Regions from separate parts of the Vibrio sp. 2130-1 genome, predicted to be linked through region 2. Evidence: riboswitches for the same ligand, from Rfam matches in the RefSeq annotation. Region 2 holds a riboswitch; the other holds the start of a gene.

Region 1 (8,081 bases), on a different contig from region 2:
GCGATTTGCTCTTCGTTGTAAATGCCCGGTTCTGCCATAAAAGCAGACGTACCTTCCATCACCATGGTGCATTCAGCAATGATAAGTCCGGCACTCGCACGTTGAGCGTAGTATTCAACCATAAGGTCATTAGGAATATGGTCTGCGCCAGCACGAGCTCTCGTTAAAGGCGCCATAATAGCACGGTTATCTAATGCTAATTGACCGAGTTCGATAGGAGAAAATAAGTCTACAGAGTTGGACATGTTGTTTACCTCAAATGACAATAACTTGATGGCTAAGGATGAGGTGCCAGACTATAATCAGATTAATATTGAAACAATATGGATAATTGAAAGTGATTGTTCGCAATTTAGAAACAATTGACTTTAGAACGCTTTCTATCTTTGTCACAAGCTGTCGACTACTGAGCTTAACCAAGTGCGCGCTGGAGTTAAACCTACCGAAATCTACTGTTAGTAAAGCCATAACCAAACTCGAACAACACTTTGAAGCCAAACTCCTAGAGCGCACAACCCGAAAGTTAGTGATCACCGAAGCTGGCCAAATGGTTTTAGAGCGTGCTGCAAGCTTAGTTGAGGAATTCCACTCAATTGGCCATGACGTACTGGAGATGGAACAACAGATCCAAGGCCGGCTGCGTATTTCCGCGCCACCAGCGTTGGATGCGTATATGGCGGAACACATCTTTTTGCCATTTTTAAAACAATGGCCAAAAGTACAAATTGCGTTAGAAGCATCGAACGATTTTGTTGATCTGTTTTCACACGGCTTTGATATGGCAATTCGAGTCGGTCAGATAGTTGATGATCGATTGATCGCAAAAAAATTAGGCTATACGACTCGAGTCCTGGCTGCTAGCCCTGAGTATTTAGCTGAGTTCGGCGTACCTGAAACGCCAGAAGACCTGACAAAACACAACTGTTTGAGGTATCAATATGTTTCAGAAATAGGGCCTTGGACGCTGATCTCACACGATAATACCGTCAATGTTTCAATAACCAGTAACTTCTCAAGTACAACTGTAGAAGCAATATTAAAAGGCGCACTTAAAGGACTAGGCATCGCTAACTTACCTGTGCAAAACATGACGCAAGAGCTAGAAAGTGGCACCTTAGTCAGAGTGTTGCCGCAATGGCACACGGTACCAATGCCTATTTATCTAGTCTATCGTCCTGGAGCAAACCGCCCACGGCGCGTACAAGCAATGATTGACCATATCATGAGCTTAAGATCTCAATTTGAATTTGGCCCTAGGCATGGTTTGTGTTGCGGAGAAGCATGACCTAGCAACTATCAGGCACTAGCATGCGGCTCGGATAAATGCCGCAAGCTTCTCACTAGCATGCTGTTCACTCAATGCAGACATATCACCCGCGGCTTCCACTTTACCATCCGCCACAAACACAAAGTGGCTGGCAATCGCTTTGGCATCGCTTAAATGGTGCGTGACCATCAATACGGTTATTCCCCGCTCTGCTGCCAGTTTTTTTACCAAGCTCAGCATCTCTTCACGCAACACCGGATCAAGCGCCGAGAACGGCTCATCCAACAGCCACATGGGATGAGGCTGAACAAAACAACGCGCTAAGGCAACACGTTGACGCTGGCCACCAGAAAGATGCTCTGGCAAACGGTCGAGGTACTCTGCAACACCAACTTGCTGCGCGGCTTGTTCAATCTGACGATTTTGGTCCACCGTAAGCTTTAGCCCTGGGTGTAAGCCCAAACCGATGTTGTCACGCACCGATAAGTGAGCAAACAAATTGTGCTCTTGGAACAACATAGAGAACGGACGCAGATAAGGCTCTTTACGCACAATGGACTCACCATCAACACAAATATCACCACGGTCAGGATGGATGAATCCTGCCACCAACGCCAGCAAGGTTGACTTCCCTGCCCCACTTGGTCCCATCAGCGATACAATCTGTCCTTGCTCAATCGTTAAGTCAAAACGAAACAGTTCACGTTGGTAGGTGTACTGCACATCATCCAACACTAACATTACGCTCTCTCCTTCGTTTTCAATACTTTCTCAATCAAGGCAAAACAGCCCACACTCAACAACAATAGGGTCACCGATACCACCGCAGCTGCGTCCATCTGATAACTGCCAAGCAACTGGAACAAATACAGAGGTAAGGTACGAAACTCTTGTCCACCAAACAGTGCTATGGCACTTAAATCCCCTATTGCAAACATAAAGCTGATCGCAAACGCATGTGCAAACGGCTTGCGTAGCGCCTGCCACTCCACCACTTTAAACCGTTGCCAGCCACGCATGCCTAAGCTGGCACATACATACTGATACTGTTGTTCAATGTGCAGCATTGGCTGCGCTAGCGTTTTGATCACGTAAGGCAAAGCCATTAAACCGTTCACCAAAATCACGACAAAAAATGCCAAGCTAAAAACATCGGTAAATGCGCGCAGTAGTAAGAATAAACCGGTGCTAATCACCAGACCTGGAGTCACCAAAATAACGGTGCCGATTAACTCAATCTGATCGGCTCGCGTGTTTTTGTACTGCAACCGCCAACGGCGACTGGTCAATAGTATGGACACCCCTGCAGCGACCGCAAGCGCGCTAGCGACACAGGCGACTTTGAGGGAGTTCAATAGCGCAGACCAAAAACGCTCATCGGTTAATACAGTCCAAACTTGTTGGTTGATGCCACTCAGTAACACCATCAATAACGGCGGTATTACCAGTAAAAAGGCACCTATGATCCAAAAGCTATCCCAAGCTTTTGACCACCCATGATCCTTCGTTAAATATTGCTGTACCGATGTGCTTCCAGCACTGATAGAAACAGGCCTTGTTAACTTCTGCACTCCAATAGCAAGCAGTCCACATAACAGCATCTGCCACAGCGCCAATAACGCCCCAGCTTGTAAATCAAAATCAAACTTAATCGCTTGGTAAATGGCCAATTCAATGGTGGTGGATTTTGGCCCGCCCCCCAACGCCATTACAGTGGCAAAACTGGTAAAGCACAACATAAACACCAACCCACAAACGTGGGGAAGCTGCTGCCTTAAACGCGGCCATTCTACCCAGCGAAACTTATCCCAATGGCTCATCCCAAGATGCGCGCAAAGCTTATGCTGCTCGGCAGGAATAGACTCCAAGGCTTGCAGAAGCAATCGTGCCGCGTAAGGTAAATTAAAGAACACATGGGCGAGTAAAATGCCGTTCAAACCGTAAATAGAGAATGGCAGTTTAGTGTCGAAACTTTGCAACCACTGCGCCAACAAACCACTGTTGCCATAAATCGCTAACAGCCCAAAAACACCAACCAAAACCGGCAAAACCAGTGTCGATGCAAACAGCTTAAGCAGTAATGATTTACCAATAAATTGGCGACGCGAAAGTGCGTGCGCTACTGGAATGGCAAAGCCAACACTGAGCAATGTGGAAAGAAACGCTTGGTAGAAACTGAACTTGGTGACATGTTGATAGTACGGGTCGCCCCATACCACAGACACATCAAGTGAAGGGGCTTGAACAATCAAAGCACCTAGGGCAGAAATAACAAAGGTCGCGATGATCATCGCGACCCCTAAACCTATTTTTGGAACAGAATTCAAAGGTAAAACCTATCTCATTCAGATGAGGATGGAAACGTCAGCTAAAACGTCAATGCGCTTTGCCATTCGCGAATCCAAGACTTACGCATTTTTGCCACTTCATCAGCACTAAAGCTCAACGACTTGCTTGGAACACTCAAAGTTTCAAAACCTTTAGGTAACTCAACGTCAGTGACTGGGTACATCCAGTTACCCGTTGGCATCGCCGATTGGAACTCATCACTTAAAATGAAACTCATAAATTGATCAGCAAGTTCTGAGTTTTTTGCCCCTTTCACTTTGGCGGCTACTTCAACTTGCATGTAGTGGCCTTCAGCAAAATTCGCCGTAGCAAACTTCGAATCGTTTTCCGCAATTAAGTGGTACGCAGGTGAAGTGGTGTAAGAAAGCACTAAATCGGACTCACCATTGAGGAACATAGAATACGCCTCAGACCAACCTTTCGTGACCGTTACGGTTTTGCTCGCTAGCTTCTGCCACGCTTGCGTCACATCGTCGCCATAAATAGATTTCATCCATAGCATTAAGCCTTGGCCCGGCGTTGAAGTCCGCGGATCTTGGTAAATCACTTTCAGATCGTCGCGCGTTTCCACCAGCTCTTTCATGCTTTTCGGCGGATTAGCCAGTTTCTCTTTGTTGTACACAAACGCGAAGTAGCCGTAATCGTACGGTACAAACGTCGTGTCACTCCAACCGTTTGGTAACACTGTATTGGACGTATCTACATTGTGCTCGGCAAGCAGACCGGTTTTCTTCGCTTCTGCCATCAGATTGTTATCCAAACCTAATACGATGTCCGCTTTGCTATTACCGCCTTCAAGACGAAGACGATTCAGAATCGACACACCATCGTCCAACGCTACGAAGTTAACGTCACAGCCACATTTTGCTTCAAAAGCTTGCTCGATTTTAGGACCCGGCCCCCAATCTGCGGCAAAAGAATCGTAGGTATAAATAGTTAATGGGTTTTCAGCAGCAAACGCTGAAGTTGAAGTAATTGCAGCTAGGGCAATCAGATTTAGAGTGGGTTTCACTGCTCGCTCTCCATGAGTATTTCAGAGAAATAAGTTGAGCGGCACAGGGTTTGAGGCGGCTATTAAGGACTTCCAATATCCAGACTCAATTCCTACGCCAGCATTATCTGGTTCAGGTAATACGGGTCCCTAGTTAAACACTTAGGTCTCAGCGCCCCAATGCATTGATTGACTCAATGCTAAATGGGTTTGCTCCCCGATGAGTTGGATGGATTGTAAAGGTATTTGAGTGGTTACACAATCAGCTCACGAACGCTGGTCATAACCCCAACGAGGCACTAAACCTTGCTCAATACCTAAGTGGTCGAGAATTCTCGCCACCATAAAATCCACTAAGTCTTCAATGCTCTTTGGCTGATGGTAGAAACCCGGAGCCGCTGGCATGATGGTGACGCCCATTTGCGATAGCTTGTGCATGTTCTCCAGATGTAGCGTTGAAAATGGCGTTTCGCGAACCACGAGCAACAGCTGCCCGCGCTCTTTCATTACTACATCAGCGGCCCGTTCGATCAAGTTGTCCGACATACCATGTGCTATGGCCGCAACGCTTCCCGCAGAGCATGGGCAAACCACCATTTGCTTAGGTGCAGCAGAACCAGACGCAACCGGCGAGAACCAATCGTCTTTACCGCAAACGGTGATGTTATTTGGATTGCAGTTCAGGTGCTCTACCAATGCTTGCTGCGCCGCTTCTGGGCCACTTGGCAACTTAAGATTATGCTCGGTTGCCATCACAACACGAGCCGCCGAAGAAATCAGAACGTAGACATGATAATCCGCCGCAACCAAGCATTCTAAAAGACGAAGGCCGTAGGGAGCACCAGAAGCACCCGTTAATGCCAACGTGATGGCTTTTTTATGAGAGGGTTGTGTTTTGTTTTGCATATCAATCAGGCTTTTTGTTTTAACTGCTCAAGAAGTTTTCCGTGAATACCACCAAAGCCACCGTTACTCATGACTAGAATTTGGTCACCTGGTCGCGCACGTTCGACGATCTTGGCTACAAAGTTATCTATATCCGCATCGACAAACGCTGGCTGTGTGCATTGGTCGGCAATGTCTTGCACAGACCACTCGATATTATCTGGCTGGAACAAGAAGACTTCATCTGCACTGTGTAGTGACTCTGCAAGTGTGTTTTTGTGTACACCTCGCTTCATGGTGGCAGAACGCGGCTCCAACACAGCAAGGATGCGTTTTTCACCTACCTTGTTACGCAAACCACCGACAGTAAGTTCAATTGCCGTTGGGTGATGCGCAAAATCATCGTAAACCGTCACACCTTGTTCTTCACCTTTCAGCTCTAAACGGCGCTTGGTATTGATGAAACGCCCTAATGCCTGGCAAGCAAGATCCGGAGTGACTCCAACATGTCGTGCAGCAGCGATTGCCATCAGCGCATTATCCACATTGTGGTCACCCACCAAATTCCATTCGACGGTACCAACCTTCTCGCCTTGCAACGCAACGTCAAATTTTGAGCCATCAAGCACTAATTTGTGCGCTTGCCAGTCGCCATCAACACCTGAAAACTGCTTTTCTGTCCAGCAACCACGCTCGAATACATCCGCCAAAGCTTGGTCTTGCTTCGGAGCTAAGATTAAGCCATTGCCGGGAACCGTTCGCACTAAATGATGGAATTGGCGCTTGATCGCTTCTAGATCATCGAAGATATCAGCATGATCAAACTCAAGATTGTTCATGATTAAAGTGCGAGGATGGTAATGCACAAACTTAGAACGCTTATCGAAAAAAGCACTGTCATATTCGTCCGCTTCAACGACAAAAAACATGCTTTCACCCAAACGAGCAGACACTCCGAAGTTACCGAGTACCCCACCGACTAAGAAACCCGGTTGATAACCACAATCTTCAAGTATCCAAGCAAGCATGCTCGACGTAGTCGTTTTCCCATGTGTACCCGATACCGCCAATACCCACCGATCATGCAGCAAAAACTCGTTGAGCCACTGCGGGCCAGAGGTGTAACGCATGTTAGTGTTGAGCACATGCTCGACACACGGGTTGCCACGGCTCATGGCATTACCAATCACAACAAGGTCTGGTTGAGGGTCGAGTTGAGACGGGTCGAAGCCTTCAATAATTTCAATACCTTGAGACTCAAGCAACGTGCTCATCGGTGGGTAAACGTTGGCATCAGAACCAGTGACTTTATGCCCTAATTGGCGCGCTAAAATCGCAGCGCCGCCCATAAATGTGCCACAGATACCCAAGATATGAATGTGCATAAACTAAACCTTGTAATGCGTTCTTTAATGCTTTCATTATCGCGATTACCGCCTGAAAAGCGAGTGACTTTAGCCTTCTTCTTGCAGTCCCTTTCACAAATATGACAAGGTTGAACACAGACTGTACAACCTCTTGCTTACTGATGAATCCCTCAAACAAGTCTACAAATAAATTGAGATCTCAAACAGTTACTTCATTACCATTAAAAAGATCTGCGACTTAAACTTACATCCAGCGCAATCGTTTAACATCCATAAAGAGATGCTCACTTGCGCACTACCCCCAATGAAATGAAAATGTAAGGATTAACCATGTCAGGACTGCGCACCCTAGGCGAGTTCATTGTCGAAAAACAAGCGGATTTCCCCCACGCTAGCGGTGATCTATCATCCCTTTTAGCCTCCATTCGTTTAGCTGCAAAAATCGTTAACCGCGAAATCAACGCAGCGGGTCTCGGTGATATCACTGGTGCTGTAGGCACGGAAAATGTCCAAGGTGAAGATCAGCAAAAGCTCGATGTTTACGCGAACGATAAGTTCAAAGCCGCGCTTGAAGCTCGTGATCAAGTGTGTGGCGTTGCCAGTGAAGAAGAAGACGAAGCAGTTGCGTTCAATAAAGAACTCAACCAAAACGCCAAATATGTAGTATTGATGGACCCACTTGATGGTTCTTCTAACATCGATGTGAACGTCTCTGTTGGTACTATCTTCTCGATTTACCGTCGTGTTTCTCCAATCGGTACTCCACCAACTGAAGAAGACTTCCTACAACCTGGTCACAAACAAGTGGCTGCGGGCTACGTGATTTACGGCTCCTCCACCATGTTGGTATACACAACTGGTAACGGCGTAAACGGCTTTACTTACGACCCATCTATCGGCAGCTTCTGTCTTTCTCATGAAAACATGATGATTCCTGATGATGGTAAGATCTACTCCATCAACGAAGGTAATTACATTCGTTTCCCTCAAGGGGTGAAGAAGTACATCAAGTACTGCCAAGAAAACGTGCCAGAAGACGGTCGCCCATACACTTCTCGCTACATTGGCTCGCTGGTTGCTGATTTCCACCGCAACCTACTGAAAGGCGGTATCTACCTTTACCCAAGCACACAAAGCCACCCGCAAGGCAAGCTACGCCTGCTTTACGAATGTAACCCTATGGCATTCCTCATTGAGCAAGCTGGCGGCATTGCATCGGACG
Region 2 (8,081 bases):
TCGCGATTGCCATACCATTTGGCATGTAAGCCGTATCAGTAAAGGTAATCAAATCACTCGCAACACGTTGACCAAGCTTGTCACCCAGTGGCGTAATGCCTTTCATCGCGCTTACGCCAGAGAAAGCACTGCCGAAAGCACCGAATAAACTTGCTAGCGCATTGATGTGGAAGATAGCAGGGTAGTTACCCGTAGCAACCGGTGCGCCTTCAAGAAGATCGCGAGCAAGGTTGTAGCCACCTTCGATACAGTAAGCTGGATTCAACTCATAAAAACGGCGACCCAGTGACATTCTACCCGCCATTGACTGTTTGCCGTCTTTTTCAAACAAGGTATACGCGTAACAAGTGAACGAGCGCTCGAAGTGTTGACACAATGTGCCTTGAGTATTGGCAATGATCAGTTGTGTTTCGCCATCGCTGTAACCATTGTAAGGTGCGCTAGAGGCGTGAGGCAGAGCTACTACACCTTGCTCAAGTGCGAGAGACAGTTCGATTTTTTCGTCAACAGAAGTTGTATCTTCTTGCGCAATCTCAGCAACATCAGTCGCGATTTGGCTGTTCACGCAGCTAATAGTCTGATGTTCATCTTGCTTGGAAAAGCGAGCGCTTTGCAGTGCGTTGGTCAGCATCAAATCTAAGCTTGGTTGCTCTAACGACTCAGAATAGCTTGTTGCAACGCGCGCATCTTTCACAACACGAACACCCAGAACTTGGCTTGAGCTTACTTTGTACTCATCCAGCTTTCCTTGGTTCGCTTTCAGAGAAAAGCTGCTGTTGCGGTTTACAATGACGTCCGCTTCTGCACCTTGGCGTTTTGCTTCTGATAGGACGTAATCAACCGCATTAAGAAGTTGTTGTTCTTGGCTCATTAGTTACCGCCTCCTACCAGAATGTTATCGACTTTCAGCGTTGGCTGACCGACTGTTGTTGGCACTGAACCACTCACGGAACCACACATGCCCGGCGCAAGTGCCATGTCTTTGCCGACCATGCTGATTTCTTTCAACACTTTTGGACCCGTGCTGATCAGCGTTGCTGTTTTCAGAGGCTTGGTGATTTTGCCATTTTCAATGAGGTAGGCTTCACGAACAGCAAAGTTAAACTCCCCCGTACCCGGTTGAACAGAGCCACCGCCCATCTTCTTCGCATAGATACCACGTTCGATGCCTGCCAGCATGTCATTAAGTGAATGCTCGCCCTCTTCGATAAAGGTGTTACGCATGCGCGAGGTTGGTGCGAACTTGTAGTTTTGACGACGACCAGAACCCGTAGGCTCATAACCTGTCTTCATGCCACCCATTTTATCGACCATAAAGCTGGTTAGCTTACCGTCTTTGATCAATTGGGTGCGCTGAGTCTTCATGCCTTCGTCATCAACATGAATCGAGCCCCATTCGTTGGTCATGGTGCCATCATCGACTGCATTCACCGCGGTGTGAGCAACCATTTCGCCCATCTTGTCGTGGAATACTGATGCTTTCTTCGCAACCGAAGTGGTTTCTAGCAAGTGACCACACGCTTCATGGAAGATAACGCCGCCAAAGCCGTTACCAATTACCACTGGCATTTCACCCGATGGACAAGCATCAGCGCCAAGTTTTACCAACGCTTGTTGCGCGATAGTTTGACCTAGCTCTTTCGCATCAAGCTGTTCACTGAACTCCCAGCCAGCAAGAGCACCAGGACCTTCCATACCAGAAGACTGCTCATTACCTTTTTGAGCGACAGTATTACCAGCAACTCTGATGTAGTGACGAGTATCGTCAACGTGTAGACCTTCTGAATTGAAGATAGACACTTGCTGTTCGCGCTGAAGCACGCTGCCAATAAACTGGCTGATATGCTCACTCTCAGCACGTGCGGCTTGGTCAACTTTCAATAGAAACGCGATTTTTGAATCTAGGTTAGCATCCTTACTTAGTGGCATGCGGCAACCATGTTGGATTGGGTAGCGGTTCAAATTCAAAGAACCCGCTGACGCGATTTGCTCACGCTTGTCTTTTGCAGCAAGCAGCGAGGTTACGCGCTTTAGTTCGGCTTCATCTGTGCTGTTGGTGTAACCGTAAAGCACCTTATGACCGAAAAAAAGACGAATACCGATACCAAAATCGATACCCGAGTTAACCTTATCCACTTCACCAGATGCGATCTGGACAGTGTTGGTTTGGTGATGTTCAACGAATAGTTCAGCGAAATCAGCCCCCAAAAAGAGCGCATGATCGATCACTGACTTCGCTGTTACAGAATTAAGCATGAAGTCTCCTTGCTCGATGATCGTCTTAGCCATCCTAATTAACTGTGAAAAAGTTCAACAAAGTTAAATTGGCAACACGTTAAATTTTAACAGTTTTTTAACCTTGTTTTGTGCTAATCCTTGCTTAACGAGACCACGATTATTTATTAAATATTCCAGGTTCTGCTCATTCACCAGAGCGTTGCACTAGTAAATTCCACCCAGCAAACCATTTAGGTGCTTACTTTATCACTCACCTCGCATAATTGAATACTCATTATAATTACGCTCAAAAAACGTATCCCTTCCGCAATGGTCCTGCTATCATCCGAACGAAATAGTCGGGGGGCCACACGACAAGTGTTGGCTGAGATCGAAATTCGAGACCCGTTGAACCTGATTCAGTTAGCACTGACGTAGGGAACTATGCACACTTTGCCTTTCGTCGCCCCTCTTAGGTAAGCGATAGCGATCGAAAAATCGATCTATCTGCAACGGTCAAAGTCAGTTCCTATACGTCTTGTAGTAGGAGCGACCATGACGCAGCAATCACAACCTCATTCACATCACACGCCAGCCTTGCCTACCCCTATCGTATTGACCATCGCGGGCTCAGACAGTGGCGGCGGCGCAGGTATTCAAGCCGACATCAAAGCGATGTCCGCAACCGGCAGTTTTGCTTGCTCGGTAATCACGGCGATTACTTCGCAAAATACCCAAGGCGTTTCTGCGATTTTCCCCATTCCTCTCGACCATGTAGAGAGCCAACTTGATGCAGTATTTACCGACCTCAACATCGTTGCAGTCAAAGTGGGCATGCTGGCCGATTCCAACATCATCAAAGTCGTTGCTGACAAAATTAAACAATACCAGCCAAAACACCTCGTGATTGACCCTGTAATGGTGGCCACCAGCGGCGATCTATTACTAGAGCAGTCAGCAATCAGCACTTTAAAAGAAGAATTGATTCCGCTCGCAGACATCATTACCCCTAACCTACCCGAAGGCGCAGCATTGACGGGTAAGCCAGTGCCTCAATCAGAGTCTGAAATGAACGATATGATTACCGAGCTTCGTGCGCTTGGAGCCAAAGCTATTCTGCTCAAAGGCGGTCACCTTGAAGAAAATGAAAACAGCAACGATCTGCTTATCATGCAAGACAGTGCCGAGTTAATCAGCGCTAAACGCTTTCCAACCAAAAACACCCATGGCACAGGCTGCACGCTGTCTTCTGCTATCGCGTCTTATCTTGGACAAGGCAACAATCTGCACAAAGCGGTGCACCTTGGTAAGCAGTACATCAGCCAAGCTATCGCGCACGCTGATGAATTGGATGTCGGTAAAGGTCACGGCCCTGTGAACCACTTTTTTGCGGGTCATACTTATGTTCGCTAACGCGATTGGCATTCAGCTTTCCGATGCTAGCCTGCGATACAAAGATAGCCAAACACCGACTTTAGCAGGAATGAACATGACCATTCCCGTCGGTATATGGACGGTATTACTCGGACGAAGTGGCTGCGGGAAAACGACGATCCTTCGTTATCTAGCTGGGTTGTTAGACGACAAAGTCGAATGGCATGGTGAATTAACCACCACGGATGGCATTGCCTTGCACGAACGTATTGCCTACATGGCACAACAAGACTTGTTGCTACCATGGCTAAATGTGTTAGACAACGTCTGCCTCAGCACTCGGTTTTCTCAAGAACAAGCACCAGAGCAAAATAAACAACGCGCACTGACTTTACTAAACCAAGTAGGACTCGCCGATTACGCTGATGCTAAGCCTGCTCAGCTCTCTGGGGGCATGAGACAGCGCGTTGCCCTTGCTCGCACTCTGATGCAAGACAAGCCTCTAGTTCTGATGGATGAGCCTTTCTCTGCACTGGACGCGGTTACTCGTCATAAGTTGCAAACCTTGTCTGCCGAATTACTGAAAGATAAGACGGTTGTTCTGATTACCCACGACCCACAAGAAGCGGTGCGATTAGCTCACCAACTCTATGTGTTGCAAGGCACACCTGCGCAAGCTCAGCACTTGGTCGTTCCAGACTCCAAGCCGCCCCGAGCTCTCGATGGAGAGTGCGCGGCGCTACAACAAGCGATTTTGGATCAATTGGAGAAAGACTATGAGTGATATGACTCAGTACAACTCCGTTTCGGCACGCATTAGTAAAAAAGAACGCGTGACCCATCCGGCTCTGCGCTTGGTCATTAGCACAGCGGTGATCTTGGGATTGTGGCAGTTGGTTGTTGTGGTATTCGACATGCCAAGCTTCATCTTACCTTCACCAATTGAAGTGCTGGATAGATTGGTCACTCGTTACGATGTCTTGCTCAAACATACTTGGGTTACCGCGCAAGAGATCTTACTTGGCTTGGCGCTTGGATTATCGATGGGTTTGCTGTTCGCATTGCAAATGCTGATGTTCGAGCCGCTCAAGCGCTGGTTACTGCCCATTCTGATTGCTAGCCAAGCGATCCCTGTGTTCGCCATCGCGCCAGTGCTCATGCTTTGGCTGGGTTACGGCATTGCATCAAAAGTAGTCATGGCGGCAATCATCATCTTTTTCCCCGTCACGACATGTTGCTATGACGGTTTGCGCAATACACCAACAGGTTACCTCGACCTTGCCAAGACCATGGGCGCCTCTAAATGGCAGTTACTTCGTCATATTCAATTGCCAGCCGCACTACCAACTTTAGCTTCAGGTATTCGTGTTGCCGTCGTTATTGCGCCGATTGGAGCAGTGGTCGGTGAGTGGGTAGGTTCAAGTGAAGGCTTGGGTTATCTGATGCTCCAAGCCAACGCTCGCATGATCATTGATGAGATGTTTGCGGCGCTGTTTATCCTCGCCGTGCTGTCTATCGCACTCTACTTCATCACCGATAAATTATTGAAAAAAGCCATCCCTTGGGAAAGTAAGTAATTACAGAAAATAACCAAAGAAAATTGGGAAAGAAAAGGAAGAACCCCGTGAATAAAAACAAACTTATGAGCGCTGCTGCTCTACTCGCTTCAGTGGTATCAACCAACGTGCTTGCTGCTGAAAAAGAGATGACACTGATGTTGGATTGGTTCGTCAACCCAAATCATGGTCCTATCGTGATTGCCAAAGAGCGTGGTTACTTCAAAGAACAAGGTTTGAAGGTCAACATTCAAGAGCCTGCTGATCCAAGCACACCACCTAAGTTGGTCGCGGCGGGTAAAGTCGACATGGCGATCTCTTACCAACCAAGCCTGACCATCGATGTCGCGGCTGGTTTGCCACTAATCCGCTCTGCGACTTTGATTGCTACGCCACTCAACACGCTGATGGTGTTGGACAACGGTAAGAATGAAAACCTTGGCGACTTAAAAGGCAAGAAGATCGGTATTGCGATCGCCGGCAACGAAGAAGCGACAATCGGCACCATGCTTGCGCAAGAGAACGTGAAGTTTTCTGACGTACAAATCATCAACGTAGGTTGGGCGCTGTCTTCGTCTCTTGCGTCTGGCAAAGTGGATGCGATTTGGGGCGGTCTACGTAACTTCGAAACCAACCAACTGGCACTAGAAGGTTATAAAGCTAAAGCCTTCTTCCCTGAAGAACACGGAGTACCAGCGTATGACGAGTTAGTCTTCGTAGCCAATGCAAAAACCTACGACAAAGAAGCCATCAAGGCATTCAACAAAGCACTAGAGCAAGCGACCACTTACATCGTTAACCATCCAAAAGAGTCGTGGAAAGAGTTTGTGGCTTATTCACCAGACACACTCAACAACGAGCTTAACCAACGCGCTTGGAACGACACACTAACTCGTTTCGCTCTTCGTCCATCTGCAGTAGATCTGAAACGCTACGATGATTACGCCGAGTTTATGTATTCACAAAAAATCATCGAAACACTGCCAAAAGCGAAAGATTACGTACCGAATTTTGACTAATTCTACTGACCTTAGGATCTAAGCCTAGGGTCTTTTGATAACGAGATACCCATAATGAAATACCAAGATTTGATCGACGCTTGCCGCCAAGATTGGCAAGAATACACCGAGCATGCTTTCGTGCAGCAATTGGCGCAGGGCACTCTGGCTCAGCCTTGTTTTCTGCATTACCTAAAGCAGGATTTTCTTTTCCTAAAACAGTACGCACGAGCTTACGCATTAGCGATCTACAAAGCGCGTACTTTGGATGACATGCGCCGCGCGCTCCCAAGCGTACATGCATTGCTAGATTCTGAAATCGCCCATCACGTGACTTACTGTGAGCAATGGGGGCTGACGGAATCCGACCTAGAAAACGAGCCAGAAGATTTCGGCACTGTGGCTTACACCCGCTACGTATTGGATGCTGGCATGACGGGCGATCTTGTTGATCTATACGCGGCACTAGCGCCATGCTCCATCGGTTATGCCGTAATCGGTAAGATGCTGATTGAAGATGAAAAGACAGTAATCGAAGGCAACCCATATGCAAGTTGGATCAACCTCTACGGTGGTGAGGAATTCCAATCTGGTGTCGCAAAAGGGGCAGAACACTTTAATCAGTTGCTAGCAGAAATTGATATCAACAGCCAGCGCGGTCAAAACCTGATTCAGGTATTCAAAACCGCAACGCGTATGGAAGTAGCATTCTGGCAACAAGGTCTGAACGCTCAGCAAGATTAATCGGAGAGTCTCATGTTAATTGAACAAATCACCCAAGCATTAACCGCAGTACGCCAGCAAAAGCCTTTAGTCGTCAACATCACTAACTACGTGGTGATGAACAACACGGCAAACGCGCTATTAGCTATCGGCGCTTCTCCAATCATGGCGCACTCCAAGCAGGAAATGGCAGAGATGATGTCGTTCGCGGGTTCACTGGTTATCAACATTGGTACCCTAGACAGCGTTTGGACACCACGTATGAGCTATGCCGTAGAGCAAGCCAATGCCAATGGTAAAATCGTTGTACTCGACCCTGTCGGTTGCGGAGCAAGCTCACTACGTACAGAGACATCACGTGAAATCGCACGCCTTGCAGACAAACTCATCATTCGTGGTAACGCTTCAGAAATCATCGCTCTCGCTGGCGAGCAAGCACAAAGCAAAGGCGTTGATGCGTTAGACAGCAGCGACGCAGCACTTGGCGCAGCCAACTTCTTAGTCGCAGAGTATGGTGCAAGTGTAGTGATTTCTGGCGAGACTGATTACATCGTCACGAAAGAGCAAACCGTCCAGTTGAATAATGGTCACGAGATGATGCCTTACGTAACCGGAATGGGCTGTACACTAACGGCACTGACGGGTGCTTTCGCTGCTGTTGGTGATCACTCCGGACTTGCTGCGGCGGCGGTACTGGGCGTTGTTGGCGAGATTGCATCGGAACAAGCTCGTGGTCCAGGCAGCCTGCAAATGAACTTGTTGGATGAGCTTTACCAGTTGGATGAAGAAACGCTAGCAAAACGCCTAAAACTGCAAGTGAGCTAAGCTTTGCTCTAATAAATACCGGCCTCTCATTCCATCTAGGAGAGGCCCAAAGGAAACACAATGAACGCCTATCGTTTATATTTGGTCACCGACGACCAACAAGATTTAGCCACACTAAAGCGTGTTGTGAGAAAAGCCGTGAAAGGTGGCGTGACCATGGTACAAGTCCGCGAAAAACACGGCGATGTGCGTGCGTTTATCGAACGAGCTCAAGCCATAAAGACTATCCTTGAAGGCACTGGCGTCCCATTAATCATCAATGATCGTGTTGATGTTGCCCTTGCCGTCGATGCCGATGGTGTTCACCTCGGGCAGTCAGACATGCCAGCAGAGATCGCTCGTCAATTGATTGGCCCAAACAAGATTCTCGGCTTATCGATTGAGACTG

What was found. A riboswitch is a leader RNA that binds a small molecule or an ion and turns the genes downstream of it on or off. The one in region 2 is predicted to bind thiamine pyrophosphate.
Region 1: it holds a riboswitch for thiamine pyrophosphate, as region 2 does, so the genes downstream of both, thiB (thiamine ABC transporter substrate binding subunit) here and thiD (bifunctional hydroxymethylpyrimidine kinase/phosphomethylpyrimidine kinase) in region 2, are expected to answer to the same signal.

What each region holds. Positions count from the first base shown of each region.
Region 1 is NZ_JAWOUT010000006.1:273,451-281,531, reverse strand. Features, by position in the region: gene R7Q09_RS11660 (alkene reductase) at 1-245, opposite strand, end outside; gene R7Q09_RS11655 (LysR family transcriptional regulator) at 338-1,285, shown strand; gene thiQ (thiamine ABC transporter ATP-binding protein) at 1,304-2,008, opposite strand; gene thiP (thiamine/thiamine pyrophosphate ABC transporter permease ThiP) at 2,008-3,594, opposite strand; gene thiB (thiamine ABC transporter substrate binding subunit) at 3,636-4,628, opposite strand; TPP riboswitch at 4,701-4,837, opposite strand; gene R7Q09_RS11635 (flavin prenyltransferase UbiX) at 4,875-5,513, opposite strand; gene mpl (UDP-N-acetylmuramate:L-alanyl-gamma-D-glutamyl-meso-diaminopimelate ligase) at 5,519-6,877, opposite strand; gene fbp (class 1 fructose-bisphosphatase) at 7,190-8,081, shown strand, end outside.
Region 2 is NZ_JAWOUT010000009.1:206,231-214,311, reverse strand. Features, by position in the region: gene R7Q09_RS15610 (TldD/PmbA family protein) at 1-871, opposite strand, end outside; gene R7Q09_RS15605 (TldD/PmbA family protein) at 871-2,256, opposite strand; TPP riboswitch at 2,568-2,675, shown strand; gene thiD (bifunctional hydroxymethylpyrimidine kinase/phosphomethylpyrimidine kinase) at 2,773-3,630, shown strand; gene R7Q09_RS15595 (ABC transporter ATP-binding protein) at 3,620-4,375, shown strand; gene R7Q09_RS15590 (ABC transporter permease) at 4,368-5,168, shown strand; gene R7Q09_RS15585 (ABC transporter substrate-binding protein) at 5,216-6,166, shown strand; gene tenA (thiaminase II) at 6,221-6,889, shown strand; gene thiM (hydroxyethylthiazole kinase) at 6,902-7,693, shown strand; gene thiE (thiamine phosphate synthase) at 7,754-8,081, shown strand, end outside.